2 linked regions of the Thiocapsa rosea genome follow. The protein of the gene in region 2 interacts with the protein of the main gene of each other region in a pairwise test. Links are inferred from orthologs where the notes say so. Each region holds a gene or a part of one and is shown on either strand. Other genes may lie near its edges. The genes, in order: typA and rlmKL.

The links.
Region 1: the proteins of rlmKL (region 2) and typA interact in binary tests that used the Escherichia coli proteins (3 or more experiments, as listed by UniProt). The link is inferred for Thiocapsa rosea from one-to-one orthologs.

What each region holds. Positions count from the first base shown.
Region 1 is NZ_RBXL01000001.1:1,747,651-1,755,464, reverse strand. Bases 1-2,952 are described here. They hold typA (translational GTPase TypA), read left to right. Parts: upstream 1-546; coding sequence 547-2,358; downstream 2,359-2,952. Other genes in these bases: pip (prolyl aminopeptidase), read left to right, coding at 2,698-2,952; BDD21_RS07975 (hypothetical protein), read right to left, coding at 186-389; thiC (phosphomethylpyrimidine synthase ThiC), read left to right, coding at 1-189. Outside these bases: more of pip, read left to right, coding at 2,953-3,648; dtd (D-aminoacyl-tRNA deacylase), read left to right, coding at 3,905-4,342; BDD21_RS07955 (penicillin acylase family protein), read right to left, coding at 4,339-6,801; BDD21_RS07950 (hypothetical protein), read right to left, coding at 6,826-7,392; hemF (oxygen-dependent coproporphyrinogen oxidase), read left to right, coding at 7,546-7,814. UniProt on the Escherichia coli protein: A 50S ribosomal subunit assembly protein with GTPase and nucleotide-independent chaperone activity, required for 50S subunit assembly at low temperatures, may also play a role in translation.
Region 2 is NZ_RBXL01000001.1:5,308,867-5,316,693, forward strand. The notes cover bases 1,518-4,482. They hold rlmKL (bifunctional 23S rRNA (guanine(2069)-N(7))-methyltransferase RlmK/23S rRNA (guanine(2445)-N(2))-methyltransferase RlmL), read left to right. Parts: upstream 1,518-1,875; coding sequence 1,876-4,089; downstream 4,090-4,482. Other genes in these bases: hrpB (ATP-dependent helicase HrpB), read left to right, coding at 1,518-1,528; pufC (photosynthetic reaction center cytochrome PufC), read right to left, coding at 4,076-4,482. In the rest of the region: more of hrpB, read left to right, coding at 1-1,517; more of pufC, read right to left, coding at 4,483-6,814; BDD21_RS23680 (high-potential iron-sulfur protein), read right to left, coding at 7,047-7,376; thiosulfate oxidation carrier complex protein SoxZ, read right to left, coding at 7,527-7,827. UniProt on the Escherichia coli protein: Specifically methylates the guanine in position 2445 (m2G2445) and the guanine in position 2069 (m7G2069) of 23S rRNA. Methylation occurs before assembly of 23S rRNA into 50S subunits.

The sequences.
Region 1 (7,814 bases), 3.6 Mb from region 2 along the record:
TCGCACAAGGTCGCGCACTTCTGCTCCATGTGCGGGCCGCACTTTTGCTCGATGAAGATCACCCAGGACGTCCGTGACTATGCCTTGGCGCATCGGCTCGACGACGTGGAGATCGCCCTCGAAGCGGGCATGAAGGAGAAGGCGAGCGAGTTCCGAAAGGAGGGGGCGCAGATCTACAAGGCCGTCTAAACCGCATCGAATCGCTCCGACGTCATGGCCCGCGCGGCCTCGCGCATAAACCCGGCCACGTCGCCGATCGCAGCCGTGGACAAGCGCTGTAGGGTGGAGAAGCGCAGCGCAGTCCACCAGCGCCGGCGCGGGGTTCGGTGGACTTCGCTCTCGCTCGTCCACCCTACCGGCCAAGCCGCGTCGAATCGCTTTGACGTCATCGTGGCTCGGGGACTTGCGAAGCCGGTTGATTCGATCACCGAATATTCACGGGCGTAGGGTATATACTCTCGCGCTGGCTCGGCACCAAGATTTCCGCTCGCATCGCACCCATCGCCCGGCCCTACCCCCGATATCATCTTCTCCGGAGCTCCACTCGTGATCGAGACGTTACGCAATATCGCCATCATCGCCCATGTCGATCATGGCAAGACCACGCTGGTGGACAAGCTGCTGCAGCAATCCGGAACGCTGGGGGATCGCTTCGGGCCGGTCGAGCGGGTGATGGACTCCAACGCGCTGGAGAAGGAGCGCGGCATCACCATCACCTCCAAGAACACCGCGCTGCGCTGGCGCGACTACCGCATCAACATTGTCGACACCCCGGGCCATGCCGACTTCGGCGGCGAGGTCGAGCGCGTGCTCTCCATGGTCGACTCGGTGCTGCTGTTGGTCGACGCCCAGGAAGGGCCGATGCCGCAGACGCGCTTCGTGACCAGCAAGGCGTTCCAGCACGGTCTGCGCCCGATCGTGGTCATCAACAAGATCGACCGTCCGGGTGCGCGACCCGACTGGGTCATCGACCAGGTCTTCGATCTGTTCGACCGGCTCGGTGCGAGCGACGAGCAGCTCGATTTTCCGATCATCTATGCCTCGGCCCTGAACGGCTACGCCGGGCTGGACAACGAGGTGCGCGCGGGCGACATGACCCCGCTCTTCGAGGCGATCGTCGAGCACTGCCCGGCGCCCGAGGTGGATCCGGATTCGCCCTTTCAGATGCAGATCTCTACGCTCGACTACAGCTCGTTCGTCGGGGCCATCGCACTCGGGCGGATCCGCCACGGCAGCGTCCGGCCCAATCAGCAGATCGTCGTGGTCAAGCCCGACGGCGGGCGTTACAAGGCCAAGGTCGGCATCGTCTACGGCTATCTCGGGCTGGAGCGCCATGAAGTGCCGCTCGCCACCGCCGGGGACATCGTCGCCCTGACCGGCATCGAGGCGCCGAACGTCTCGGATACGCTCTGCCATCCGGAGCATGCCGAGGCCCTGCCCCCGCTCACCGTCGACGAGCCGACCGTGACCATGACCTTCCAGGTCAACACCTCGCCCTTCGCCGGGCGCGACGGCAAGTATCTGACCTCCCGCCAGCTCAAGGATCGCCTTGAGCGCGAGCTGATCCACAACGTCGCCCTGCGTGTCGAGGAAGGCAACGACCCGGAGAAGTTTCGCGTCTCCGGTCGCGGCGAGCTTCACCTGTCGATCCTGCTCGAGACCATGCGCCGCGAGGGCTACGAGCTGGCCGTCTCGCGCCCCGAGGTCATCTTCCGCGAGATCGACGGTCAGATCTGCGAGCCTTACGAACAGCTCACGGTCGACGTGGAGGAGACCTCGCAAGGCGCGATCATGCAGGCGCTCGGCGAGCGTCGCGGCGAGCTCAAGGACATGGTCCCGGACGGCAAGGGCCGGGTGCGCCTGGATTACGAGGTTCCTTCGCGTGGCCTGATCGGCTTCCAGACCGATTTCATGTCCATGACATCGGGCACCGGGCTGAAGTATCACATCTTCGATCGCTATCGCCCCGCCAACCCGGGCGGCATCGCCCCGCGGCGCAACGGCGCACTCATCTCCAACGGCACCGGCAAGGCGCTCGGCTACGCGCTCTTCAGCCTGCAGGAGCGCGGGCGCATGATGGTCTCCCCGGGCGACGAGGTTTATGAAGGCCAAGTGGTCGGAATCCACTCGCGCGACAACGATCTCACGGTCAATCCGCTCAAGGCCAAGCAGTTGACCAACATCCGCGCCGCCGGCTCGGACGAGAACATCCTGCTGACCCCGCCGGTGAAGTTCACCCTCGAGCAGGCGCTGGAGTTCATCGAAGACGACGAGCTCGTGGAGATCACGCCCACGGCGATCCGGGTGCGCAAGCGGCATCTCACCGAGAACGACCGCAAGCGGGCCAGTCGCGGCTAAACCGCGTCCGGAGCGACAGGCATGGCTTGAGCGCGGGTTTAGCCTCGACGCAACAACCGGCGACGGCAAGACGCGGTTTAGGTTAAAGAAAACGAATAAGGCGCGATACGGCTGTCGCGGCTCGGCTTTAAGAGCTGAGCCGAAGCGATGTTTGCGAGGTCATCGTCGCGTCCGCCTTTGGACCGAGCCGACCTCGAACAGGACGCCAAGACCCGTCTATCCTGCTGCTGAGAGCTGAGAGCTGAGAGCTGAGAACTCTATGCTACGCCAAGGGACGACCCCTGGCGGCTGGCGGCTGGCGGCTCAACCATAACGAATCACACCATCAAAGAACCGCCCATGCCCGATCTCTATCGCCCCGTCGAGCCTTTTGCGACCCATCGCCTGGACGTCGACCACGATCACCGCATTTATGTCGAGGAATGCGGTCGGCCGGACGGCATCCCCGCGGTTTTTCTGCACGGCGGGCCGGGTGCGGGTTGCGAGCCGGCCCACCGCGCCTTTTTCGACCCGGCACGCTATCGCGCGGTCCTGTTCGATCAGCGTGGCTGCGGACGCTCCACACCGCACGCATCCCTGACGGCCAACACGACCGGGGATCTGGTCGCCGACATCGAGCGGATCCGGGAGCGACTCGGGATCGAGCGCTGGCTGGTCTTCGGCGGCTCCTGGGGCTCGACCCTGGCCCTCGCCTATGCAGAGACCCATCCGGATCGCGTCACGGCGCTGGTGGTACGCGGGATCTTTCTCTGCCGCGACGAAGAGATTCGTTGGTTCTATCAAGAGGGTGCGAGCTGGATCTACCCGGACTATTGGGATCAGTTTCTCGCCCCGATCCCGGTCGAGGAGCGCGGCGACCTGCTCTGCGCCTATCACAAACGCCTGACGGGCGAGGACGCGGCGACCCGTCTCGCTGCGGCGCAAGCCTGGTCGGTCTGGGAGGGACGCACGGCGACACTGCGGGCAAATCCGGACATCGAGGCGCACTTCGCCCATCCGCACGTCGCGCTTAGCCTCGCGCGGATCGAGTGCCACTACTTCATGAACCGGTCCTTCTTCCGGCCGAATCAGTTGCTCGAAGACGCCCATCGCCTCCGAGACATCCCAGGCATCATCATTCAGGGCCGCTACGACACCATCTGCCCGATGCGCTCGGCTTGGGACCTGTACCACGCCTGGCCGACGGCCGAGCTGCAGGTGATTGCGGATGCCGGTCACTCGGCCTTCGAGCCCGGCATCCGAACGGCCTTGGTGGCGGCGACCGACCACTTTGCCGATGCGCTTGGTTAAACCGCATCCAGAGCGAGATGCGTCATTTTCATTTTGTGTTTAGCGTCGATGGCTTCCTCGATCTTGGCGAGACGCGGTTTAAATTTAATCTTTTTAATACCTTAAACCGCGCCGGCTCCGACAGTCGTCGGAGCCGGCGCGGCCAAGCCATTCCAACACATGACGGATACCGCACCGGGCGCGGTTTAATGTCGTGGATCAAGACAAGTGCGGCCCAACCCACTAAAGTAGCTTGCCACTCCGGACGCGATTCAGTGTGATCGGTTTACTGCAACGTGTCTCCCACGCTCATGTCGAGGTCTCCGGCGAGACGATCGGCGCCATCGAGCGCGGCCTCTTGGTCTTGGTCGGCGTGCAGCGGGGCGATACGACCGCCCGCGCAGAACGCCTGCTGGAGCGCCTGCTCGGTTATCGGGTCTTCCCGGACGCCGACGACCGCATGAACCTCAGCCTGCGCGACATCGGCGGCGGCCTGCTGCTGGTGCCGCAATTCACACTCGCTGCAGACACCCGCAAAGGAACCCGTGCGAGCTTCACCTCCGCCGCACCGCCGGAGGAAGGCGAGCGCTTGTTCGACGCGCTTGTCGCGCGGGCTCACGCGGCTCATCCCCGAGTCGCGACCGGGCGCTTCGGCGCAGACATGCAGGTCGGCTTAGTCAATGACGGACCCGTGACCTTCTGGCTGGAAACCTAAAGACCCGGGGCCAGCATCAGAACACCGATCGTCTCTTGCTCGCTCGGCCCGTTCCAGGGCCACGAATAGGCGGCGCCGGTCAGCCAAGCATCGAGTTGATCCGTTCGGTGGCGCGAAAAGAGGTGTCCGGACTGGCCGAGCGGGAGCACGCCGCGGGTACCTGCCCAATTCGCGGGGATGTAGACGACCCGCATTGAGGGGATAAAGACGGACTCCTCGGGCGCGAGCGGCATCGGCTTCATAACGTTCACCGTATCCGCACCCCCGCCGACACCGATCGGACCGACGTTGAAGAGACGCCCGACGAGCGGCAGAGTACCGAAGGCATGCGGGAAGGTCAGGGTGCGAATCCGGTCCAGACGCGCATCCTCCGGGTTGGAGATCCGGGCATCGAGATCCGCCTTGGCGGCCCTCAGCGCCCGCGCCCAGATCTCGGCCGGACCCTCGGTCCAGGACGTCGTCACATCGTCCCAGAAGCTCGACCGGCCGCTGCGGAGCATCTCCTGCAAGGGGCTGTAGGCAAACATGGCCATCGCGGCCATGGCTTCGAGATCCTCGCCCAGCTCGTCTTCGTAAAGCGCCCTGTAGAGCGCGGGCTCGAGCATGGCGTAGAAGGCCGCGGACCGGCTGGAACCCGCCATGTCGCCATCCCAATCGAGCAGCTCTTCGGCGGCGATACGCCAGGCGGCCTCATCGACCGCCTGGAGCTCGACCGCGATCCTGCGCAGGGCGGCTTGGGCGAGCCGTGCGTGAGTGCTGATGCGATCGGTCTGGATCTGCGCCATCGCCTCGGGCGTCAAGGAACCTGCCGCATCGAGCCGCTCGGCAATGCGCTCGGCCCGAAAAGGCGCCATCCAGGCGTTGCTGATGGTCACCGGATACTCGACCGGGACGATGCGGTTGTTGGCGGTGATCAAGGCCGCACCGGGCGGATCAACGCGCTGCGGGTTGTGCTTCTGGGGCACGAGCCCCTGCCAGGCATAGCCGTCCACCCAACCCGGCGAGGGAAAAGCGCCCGAGCCCTTGCCGCGCTGCGGCAGGACCCCGCTGACCTGCAGAGCGATGCCGCCGTCGCGGTGCGCCGACATGAGGTTCAGAACGACGTGCTTGAACTCCAGGATGGCCTCGCCGGCTTCCTCGAGCGTCTCGGCCCGGTTGAGACGCAGCAGCCCGGCGAAGGCGCGATCCGGGAGATCATTGGTCTCGCGCAAGGCCAGCAGATGGGGCGTGTCCAGGCTCGGCAGGTCCATCGGCGTCTTGGTGATCGGCCCCAGGATGTCGTTGACGATCACGCCGTTGTCGGTCGAGCGGATGACGAGGTCGACCGGATCAGCGCCCTTGACCGAGATGCGCTCGACCCGAATCGTGATCGGCTCGGATCGTCCGCCTGCCCGCTCGACGCTCGTGCCGTCGGCCATGAGACGCTCGACGAAGATGTCCTGCGTATCGGCGATGGTGCTGGTGAAGCCCCAGGCGAGATCCCGGTTGTGCCCGATCATCACCAGGGGGACACCGGGCAGGCTCGCCCCGGCGACATGCAGGTCCGGTGCAATCAGCTCCAGCAGGTACCAGATTCCGGGCATGGAACCGGCCAGATGCGGGTCGTTGGCGAGCAATGCCTCGCCGTTCGCCGTTCGCGGCCCGTTCACCGCCCAGCCGTTGCTCGCCGCCGCGGGCAAGGGCAGGCCGAGGCGGGCGACGATCTCCAGCACGGGCTCGATCGTCGGCCCATGCCGGTCGCCGCGCATTCGAGTCCGCCCCTGCTCCAGCGCCAGCTCACGCACCAGCTCGGGCGACACCTCCGGCGCCGGGATACCGGCATCGGTGGGAAAGAGCTCGCGCGCCCGCTCCGGACCGATCCGGGCCGCCAGACGCAGGAAGGTCAGCTCGGCGCGAAGGTTGTAGGATTGGGTCCAGGCCATGTAGCCGCCGATCAGAAGGCTGTCTTGCGGGGTCCATGGCGCGGGTTCGGCGCGCACGACCAGGTACTCGAGCGGCAGGCGACGCTCGGCCGCCGCCTCGGTGCGATAGGCGTTCACGCCCGCCGCATAGGACTCGAGGAGAGACATCTCCTCGAGGTTCAACACAGCCAGACTGCGCTCGGCCTCGCGATCGAGCCCCATGGTGCGAAAGAAGCGATCCGCCGGCAACACCAAGGGTCCGAATACCTCCGCCAGACGCCCGCCGGCGAGACGGCGCAGCAAATCCATCTGCCACATCCGCTCGCGTGCCACGACATAGCCCTGTGCAAACAACAGATCATGTACGCTGTCGGCCTCGATCGTCGGGATGGCGTGGGGTCCGTAGCGAACACGCACCGGGGCTTCAAGCCCCGGAATGGCCAGGCTGCCCGCGTAGCTCGGCTCGCCGCGCTTGGCGATCCACACCAAACCGACGGCGCCGGCCGAAAGGCCGATGACCAGGATCGCGACGATGAGCAACAGGATCCGACGTGGCATGCGGCTTGACTCCCGAAGCTTGGCTTACGGCGTTGTCTGGCCGACCGGCTGGATTCCCTTCACGAACGCGACGAAGCCCTCGCGTTGTGCGGCGACCAGCTCCGCCGGGCCGTGCATCTGCGGGAAGAGGTTGCCGTCGGGTGTCTCGATGACACCCGCAAGGAGCATCCGATCCGCCTGCACGTCGTCGCCCGGACCCATGCCGACACTGCGACCGTAGCTGCCGCGCAGCTCGACCAGCGTGGCCGGGATCGCCTCCGTACCGATCTGCGTGACGGTCGGCTCGACCGGCGCACCGTCGGGGCCTCGGAACTGCGACTGCCAGCGCTCGATGTTGGCCTCCAGCGTCCCGCCCTGATCGGGTCCGAAGAAATAGACGACAAACTCGGCCCCGTCGCCGACCTCGTCGCCGGGGGACGCGAGCACCTTGAATTGGAGTTGGCGCATCTCGCTCTTGGGCGTCTCGGCGACCCAGGCATCCGGGACCGACGACCGAAAGGACAGAAAGTCGACGGCTTGATCGGCCGCGACGAGAGCGGAGCCGGCGAGAAGTACGGGGGCAATCAGCAGCGAGCGCAGGGCGATGGACATCGGGTTGTCTCCTGATGGTGTTATGGCTCGCGGGACTCGAAGGACCGAGGGTCCAATCAATTCGAGCTCGGCGAGGGGGACCTCAATGGATCAACATTCGGTACTATCCGACCAGCCGTCTCATCATAACCGCACCTGCGAGGAGTTGCCGCGATGTCCGATCGACCCGACGCCGACGCCGTCAAGACCTATCTGCTCGATCTACAGGACCGCATCTGCGCGGCGTTGCGCGAGACCGACGGCGGAGCAGGCTTCCGCGAAGACGCCTGGGAGCGACCGGGCGGCGGTGGCGGACGCACGCGCATCATGCAGGACGGAGCCGTCTTCGAGCGCGGCGGCATCAACTTCTCGCACGTCTTCGGCGAGCGCCTGCCGCCCTCGGCGAGCGCGAATCGGCCCGAGCTGGCCGGGCGCGGATTCCA
Region 2 (7,827 bases):
CTGCTATCGGCTCTGGACCCGCGCGCAGGAGCAAGGTCGGCCCGAGCATCGAACGCCCGAGATCCTTCAGGCCGATCTGACATCGCTCGTCTTGGAGCTGCGCCTCTGGGGCGTGGCGGATCCGAGCGGACTGCGTTGGGTCGATCCGCCGCCCGGCCCGACATGGGAGGCCGCCGTCGTACTCCTGACGCGCCTCCGCGCACTGGATTCACGCGGCGCCATCGCCCCGCTCGGCCGGCGGATGGCGGAGCTGCCGGTCCATCCGCGACTAGCCGTGATGCTGCTCGGCGCCGCCGAGTCGGCCCGCGGCGACGCCGCCGATCTCTGCGCGCTGATCACCGAGCGCGACCCGTTGCTCGATACGCCCAGACGACGCCGCCCAGCCGATTTGGGTCTGCGTCTGCAAGCCCTGCACGCCTGGCGTGAACGGCGCTCGGTGCCGGGGGCCGATCCACGTCGGCTCGCCGCCGCGGATCGGGTCTCGCAACAGTTGCAGGGGCTGACGCGAAAGGCCCAAACCGGATCCGCTGGGCCGGGATCGGCTCGGTCGACTGCCGAGCTGCTCGCACTCGCCTACCCGGAGCGCATCGCACAGCGCCGCGAGGGCACCGACGGGCGTTATCGTCTGGCCGGAGGCTCCGGTGCGCTCTTGCCTCAGGACGACGCCTTGGGGATCCATCCCTATCTGGTCATCGCCAGCCTCGACGCAGGGGGCGCGGACGGCCGGATCCAGTCGGCGCTCCCCATTGCCGAGTCCGAGATCCGCGCGTGCTTCGCCGAGCGGATCGAGGTGAGCCGCCGCCTGTCCTGGGACACTCAGCGCGAGGCGGTGGCCGCCCGTGCCGTCGAGCGTCTGGAGGCCATCACCCTGCGGGCGCAGCCGGTGCCTTTGGAGGCGATGGACGATGTCGCTGGCATCCTGCTCGAACAGATCGCGACCCGATTCGACCAGGCGTTCGCTTGGAGCGATGCCGCGCTCCAATTCATCGACCGTGTCGCCCTGATGCGCCGACTCGAGCCCGAGGGCGACTGGCCGGATCTCTCGCCCGAGGCCCTGCGTGCGGATCTCCATGTCTGGCTGGCGCCCTATCTGAGCGGGATGTCGCGGCTCGTGCAGACCCAAAAGCTCGACCTCATGCCGATCCTGGCCGCGCGACTCGACTGGGGTCAGCGACAGCGCCTCGACAGCGAGGCACCGACCCGGATCGAGACCCCGGCAGGCCGCGAGCGCGCGATCGACTATTGCGTCGGCGAGACCCCGATCCTCGCAGTCCAACTGCAGGAGCTCTTCGGCCTCGCCGAGACCCCGCGAATCGGTCGCGGGCGCGTCCCACTGCTCCTGCACCTGCTCTCGCCCGCGCGTCGCCCGATCCAGGTCACCCAAGATCTCGCCGGTTTTTGGGCGCGGGGTTACGCGGAGGTCCGCAAGGAGCTGCGCGGGCGCTACCCCAAACACGCCTGGCCCGAGGATCCGACACGGGCGACACCCGTCGCGGGTGTCCGTCGCCCGCGCCGGGCCGAAGGCTGACGGGAGACACAACGAGCCTTTTTCCGGAAAAGGATCTACCGGCAGAGCCGGAACCAGGAAAAGTGGTCGAAGGATCTACTCGTTGTCGTTGTCGTTGTCGTTGTCGTGTTCGTCGTCCGGAATCCGATTACGACAACGACAACGACAACGAAGAATTCTGCGACGGTTTGCTCAAGACTTACGGCGTAGGGGACTAACGAGCACGATCGTCAAGGCCGTCAAGACCTTGCATGAAGCACGAAGCGGTCAACTGCCGGATCTAGGTTCAAACACCTTGGGCGGCGAAAGACCGCTGCGCGGCCGGTATATACTGCGTGACCCGATCCCCCGACGACCTGCCGCCCAAGATGCCCCAGCACACCTTCTTCGCCTCCGCACCCAAGCATATGGGAAGTCTACTCGCGGAGGAGCTGGCTCGACTCGGCCTTCAGGGGGCGGTCGAGGCGCGCGGCGGGGCACGGTTCGTCGGCGAGGTGCAAGACGCCTATCGGGCGTGTCTCTGGTCGCGGGTCGCCAACCGCATCCTGCTGCCGCTCGCACAGTTTCCGGCGGCGGGACCGGACGAGCTCTACGCCGGGGCGGAGGAGATCCACTGGGAAGAGCATCTCTCGCCCGAGAGCACCTTCGCCATTCAGCTCGACGGCATCGTGAAGGGCGTCACGCACGGGCAGTATGCCGCCCTGCGGGTCAAGGATGCGATCGCCGATCGTTTCACCCGTCTCCTGGGTTACCGGCCGAATGTGGATGCCCAGTCGCCGGACCTTCAGATCCATGTCTATGTCCATCAGGATCAGGCATCGGTCAGCATCGATCTGTCCGGTACATCCCTGCACCGACGCGGCTACCGCAGCGAGGGCACCTCGGCGCCGCTGAAGGAGAATCTCGCCGCCGCCATCCTGCTGCGCGCGGGTTGGCCCGCTATCGCGGCCGAGGGAGGCGCCTTGCTCGATCCCATGTGCGGCTCCGGGACACTCGTCATCGAAGGGGCTCTGATCGCGGCGGACATCGCACCGGGTCTGTTGCGCGAGCGTTTCGGGTTCATGGGCTGGCTGCAGCACGACCCGGCGGCCTGGCAGCGGCTGCTCGACGAGGCCGAAATCCGGCGCAGCGCCGGGCTGCAACGTCTCGGCTCGCTGCGCGGCTACGATCAGGACCCGCGCGCCATCCGCATCGCGATCGAAGACCTGGCGCGGGCCGGACTGGCCGGTCTCGCGCACTTCGAGCGACGCGAGCTGGCCGACTGCCGGCCGGGTCGAGACGACGACCGCGGTCTCGTGGTGGTGAACCCACCCTACGGCGAGCGGCTCGGCTCCGATGCCGAGCTGCCTGCGCTTCACGCGCGCCTGGGATCGGTACTCAAGGAACGCTTCGAAGGCTGGCGCGCCGCACTCTTCACCGGCAGCCCGGACCTCGGCAAGCACATGGGCCTGCGCGCACACCGGATTCACCACCTCTACAACGGCCCGATCGAATGCCAGCTGCTGCACTTTCGGATCGAGTCGAGCGATTTCGTGACCAATCGGCCGCGCACGCTCGAGCCGACCGAGCGCAGCGACGGCGCGACCATGTTCGCCAACCGGCTCGCGAAGAATCTCAAGGCGCTCGGCAAATGGCGCCGCAAGGAGCAGATCGACTGCTTTCGGGCCTACGACGCGGATCTCCCCGAGTACGCGGTGGCCGTGGATGTCTACGAAGGGGAGCCTGAAGGCGATACGCCGCAGCGTTGGGTGCATGTGCAGGAGTACGCCGCGCCGACGAGCGTCGACCCCAAACGCGCCCGCCACCGGCTGCGCGAGGCATTGAGCGTCATTCCGGAGGTGCTGGAGATCCCGGAATCACGGATGTTCTTCAAGGTCCGCCGACCGCAGAAGGGCAACGCCCAGTACGAGCGGCTCGCCGAGACGCGCCGCTTTCACGCGGTCAAGGAGGGCGGACTCAAATTCCTGGTCAACTTCGAGGACTATCTGGACACCGGGCTCTTCCTGGATCATCGCGACATTCGCCGCATGATCGGCGAACTGGCCGAGGGCAAGAGCGTCCTCAATCTCTTCGCCTACACGGGAACAGCGACGGTCTATGCCGCCAACGGCGGCGCGGCCCGCACCACGACGGTGGACATGTCCCGGACCTATCTGGACTGGGCGCGCGATAATCTCGCGCTGAACGCGATCCCGATGCAGCGCCATGAACTGGTTCAGGCGGACTGTCTGCAGTGGCTGGAAGAGGCCGCCGGCAAACGCCAATACGACCTCATTTTTTTGGATCCTCCCAGCTTCTCGACCTCCAAGCGGATGACGGAGACGCTCGACATCCAGCGCGACCATGTCGGCCTGATTCGAGCCACCACCCGGCTGCTCAAGCCGGGCGGTCTGCTGGTGTTTTCGAACAATCTGCGCCGGTTTCGGCTGTACGCGGAGGATCTGGCGGATCTCGAGATCCAGGATATCAGCCGCGAGACCATCCCTCGCGACTTTGCCCGCAACCCGCGGATCCACCAATGTTGGCGCATCACCAAGCCTAGGTCGCCGTTCCCGCCGACCGATCCGCTCAGCTGTCGGTGAGGTTGCTCACCGCGTCGTTGCCGGTCTGCTCGATCATGACGATCTCGACGCGCCGATTCTCGCGTCGCCCCCGATCGGTCGCGTTGTCGGCGATCGGCCGTTCGGCACCATAGCCCTCGGTGCTGAGTCGGCCGGGATCCACCCCGCGCTCGATCAGAGCCTGCATGACCGATTCCGCACGCTGCCGAGACAGGGCCTGATTGATCTCCGGGTTGCCCAGGCTGTCCGTGTGCCCGGCGATCTTCGCCTTCAGGTCGGATCTTGCTGCAAGCATCTCGGCGATACGGTCGAGCATCGGCAGCGCGCCTGCCGGCAGAACGGCGCTGCCGCTCGGGAACCGAAGCTCCTCCCCGCCGAGGTTGACCACAATGCCCTCCGGGGTGATTCGTCCGCCGACCTCGGCCGCACCTTCATAAAGCGTGCGTAACCGTGTGATCGACTCCTTGGCTTCGGCCAGCTCGTGCGCATGCTCCGTTGCCGCAGCCTGCTTGCGTGCCCGCAGATCCGCGGCGGCGGCGTCCGACTCGGCGAGCATTGCCCGCAAGGCATCCATTTCCTCCGTCAAGGCAGCGATCTGCGACTCGGACTCGGTGTCCGCTAAGGCGGCGTCGCGCTGCGCGCGGACCACGCCAAGCTGCTGCTGCAGGGCGACGCGCTCCTGATCGAGTCTTGCTCCGGCGGCCCGGAGCGCCGCTGCGCGCTCTTCGTCCAGCTTGGCGATCTGCCTCTCGGCTTCGGCCGCAACGGCATCGCGCTGCCCACGAACTACGGCAAGCTGTTGCTGCAGGGCGGTGCGCTCTTGATCGAGCCTCGCCCCGGCAGCCCGCAGGACCGCGGCCCGTTCATCCGACAGCTTGGCGAGCTGCCCCTGCGCCTCGGCCGAAACCGAATCGCGCTGCCCACGAACCACCGCAAGCTGCTGCTGCAGGGCGGTGCGCTCCTGATCGAGCCTCGCGCCTGCAGCCCGAAGAGCCGCAGCCCGCTCTTCGCCCAGCTTCGCGATCTGCAACTCGGCCTCGGCCGCAACCGCATGACGCTGAGCGCGAACCACCGCAAGCTGTTGCTGCAGCGCGGTACGCTCCTGATCGAGCCTCGCCCCGGCAGCCCTCAGAGCCGCCGCTCGCTCTGCGGTCAATTTGGCGGCCTGCATCTGCGAATCGGCCGCGACCGCATCGCGCTGCCCGCGAACCACCGCAAGCTGTTGCTGCAGAGCAATCCGCTCCTGCTGCAACCTGGCATCCGCAGCCGCGCGATCCCCCTCGCCTTGACTCAGTGTCGCTGCATGCCGGCGATCGCGTTCGGCGATCTCGGTCTCGGCTTCGGCGATCGCGGCGTCGCGCTGCGAGCGAACGCTCTCCAGTTCTTGAAGCAGTGCAGTGCGCTCGGTTTCGGCTAGTCCGGCGTCCGACGCGACAGCAGGCTCAAGCGCTGGTTCGAGCGCGACCTCCGCCACGTCCTCCTGCATCGGCGCCTGCGTGTCATCCAGTGCCGCAATCAGCGCGCTTTCCGCACCCGGCTCCGCAAGCGCAAGCACCGCCGGCTCCTCCGGCACGACCCCCGGTCGTTCCGTGCGATATCCAGCCAGCTCGGGGTAGTCGCCTAGCATACTGACCCCGAGCAGCGGTTTGAAGGCACCTTTGTGGCAGGTGTCGCAAGCCACCTTAGGTGCATCGCCGGTGGGCCCCAGTCGCTCCGTGGGATACAAGGTCTTAAGGGGATTGAGATAGTCGCCGTTGAGCTCGCGCACCATCCGAATGCCGTGCCACGCGGTGACGCGTTGCGGCGTGCTCTGTTCCCAAACACCCATCGCCCGGGTTTGGTGACAGTAGGTGCAGTTCACGCCCAGCGAATTAGACATATACATCATCAAGGCGTAGGTCCATTCCGCCTTCTTGATCGAGTTTCGGTTATCCGAGGGCAGTGCCGTCAATCCCTGAACGGAGACCTGAGCGTCGCCGTCGAAAAACGGCGTCAAGGGATCAAACGGAAGCGACGAGTTACCGACGGTCCGCATGCCCGACGTGTTTTGGCCCGCCTTGACGCCGGTTATCCCGGCCGACGGGGTCGTAGGTCCGAGGTTGGTGAACCAGGTACCGGAGGGGACCGCCTGGCCGCGGTGGCAGGTCCAACAGGTGACACCGGTCCCCGCGACATGAGACTTCCAATTCGAATTGATGTCCCGTGTCATCTGCAGCATTTGCCGCGAGACAACCTTGGTGTATTTCTCGTCCGAGGCCAAGTTCTCGGTGTTGTGGCAGTATTCGCAGCCCTCTTTGGGAGCGACCCAAGTCGACATCGCCTGCATCAGGCGTGCGAGTTCGAGTGCATCCAGGTCAGTGAGCACCTGGATGTTTTCATTGACCTCCGTCGCGAGGGGTATCGCGGGGTCCGGCGGATCGCGAGGCTCGGGTTCGGGAATGCTGTGGATATCGGCCGCTGCCATCAATCGACCGGGTTTATCGATGTGGATCATCGACGTGCCGCGCTCTCCCCACTGGACGCTCTCCGTGCGATCGCAACCGACCAGGCTCAAAAGACTGCACACCATCAGACCGGTCACCACCCGGGTCGAGCCTCTGCGAGTCGATGCGCGATGCGAATGAATGGAACTGTCTAGGGTTGACGACGGCACAGCGCCAATGGCCGTTTGCCGGTCGATCCGCTGCATGCGCCGGTGCGCAACGTGCACCCACGCGTGCTCCGAAGTGCCTGCGGGACACCTCATCGCTGTGACCTCCAATGCTCGATGCCCTGCGTCCGGCTGCACCGGACGATCGGCTCTGTTTTAGTGGCGTGATGGCGAGACCAATGCCCCGGTCTCCGGCCCGTGTCTCCGGGTCCATCGATCTTTTGGCCCGAGTGCAGCGTGCAGCCCTGTCGCGTCGATCGAGCCCGCTCCGGCTGAACCGGTATCTTTGCGCCGACCCGTCACTGTTCTTGTCGGTCGGCGCATCGGTCTAAGCTGCGGCATTGGGCTTGAAGTTTCGGCACCAGCCGTCGACCGGCACCAAACGTTTACCGAAGAAGGAACAGGGTCCGAGCGGCTCGCCCGGCTCCCCGGAGAACAACTGACACTCGCTGCATTTCTGCTCGACCGTGTGCTTGGGGTATTTGGCCTGGTCGACCTGCGTGGTATCCAAGCGGAAACCCATTGACTTCGCGTAGGCGTCGTCTTCGGTCAAGACAGCCGTCTTCGCTTCCTCGGCAAGGCTCCAGCGACTCAGGGCGAGTGCGGACCCTCCCGCCACGAGTTGAAGCATGAAGGTCCGGCGATTGCATTCGCTCATGGTGTTTGCCCTCGTTCGTTTGGTGGTGTGTGTCACGTTGCAACGGGCTCCGTCATGGAAACGAAACCCGTTAGGCCGGCTTTCCCCGATCGCTGCCCCGACTGGAGACACGATCGGATGTTCCAGCGCCGCTGCCGTCCGGTATCGACGTCACAGGATCGAGGCCGAACCGGTTCCCAGGTCACCCACGTTGTCCGTCCAGGTGACGTTGAGGCGATCACCCGGCTCGCCGCCCTTGAATCGAAACGCGATCAAGGGATCCTTCGAAACGGCGATGCTCAAACGCGCCTGTAGCACCGTGCGATCGCCGAGCTTGACCTCGACATCGCTGATGTAGTGGGCGCGGCGCCCCTTCCCCGATGCATCCAACCCCAGTCCTGTCTCCATTGGATGCGGCATCAAGACCATCACCTCGGTGATGCCGTCGTTGCTTCTTGCGCGGATTCGTATC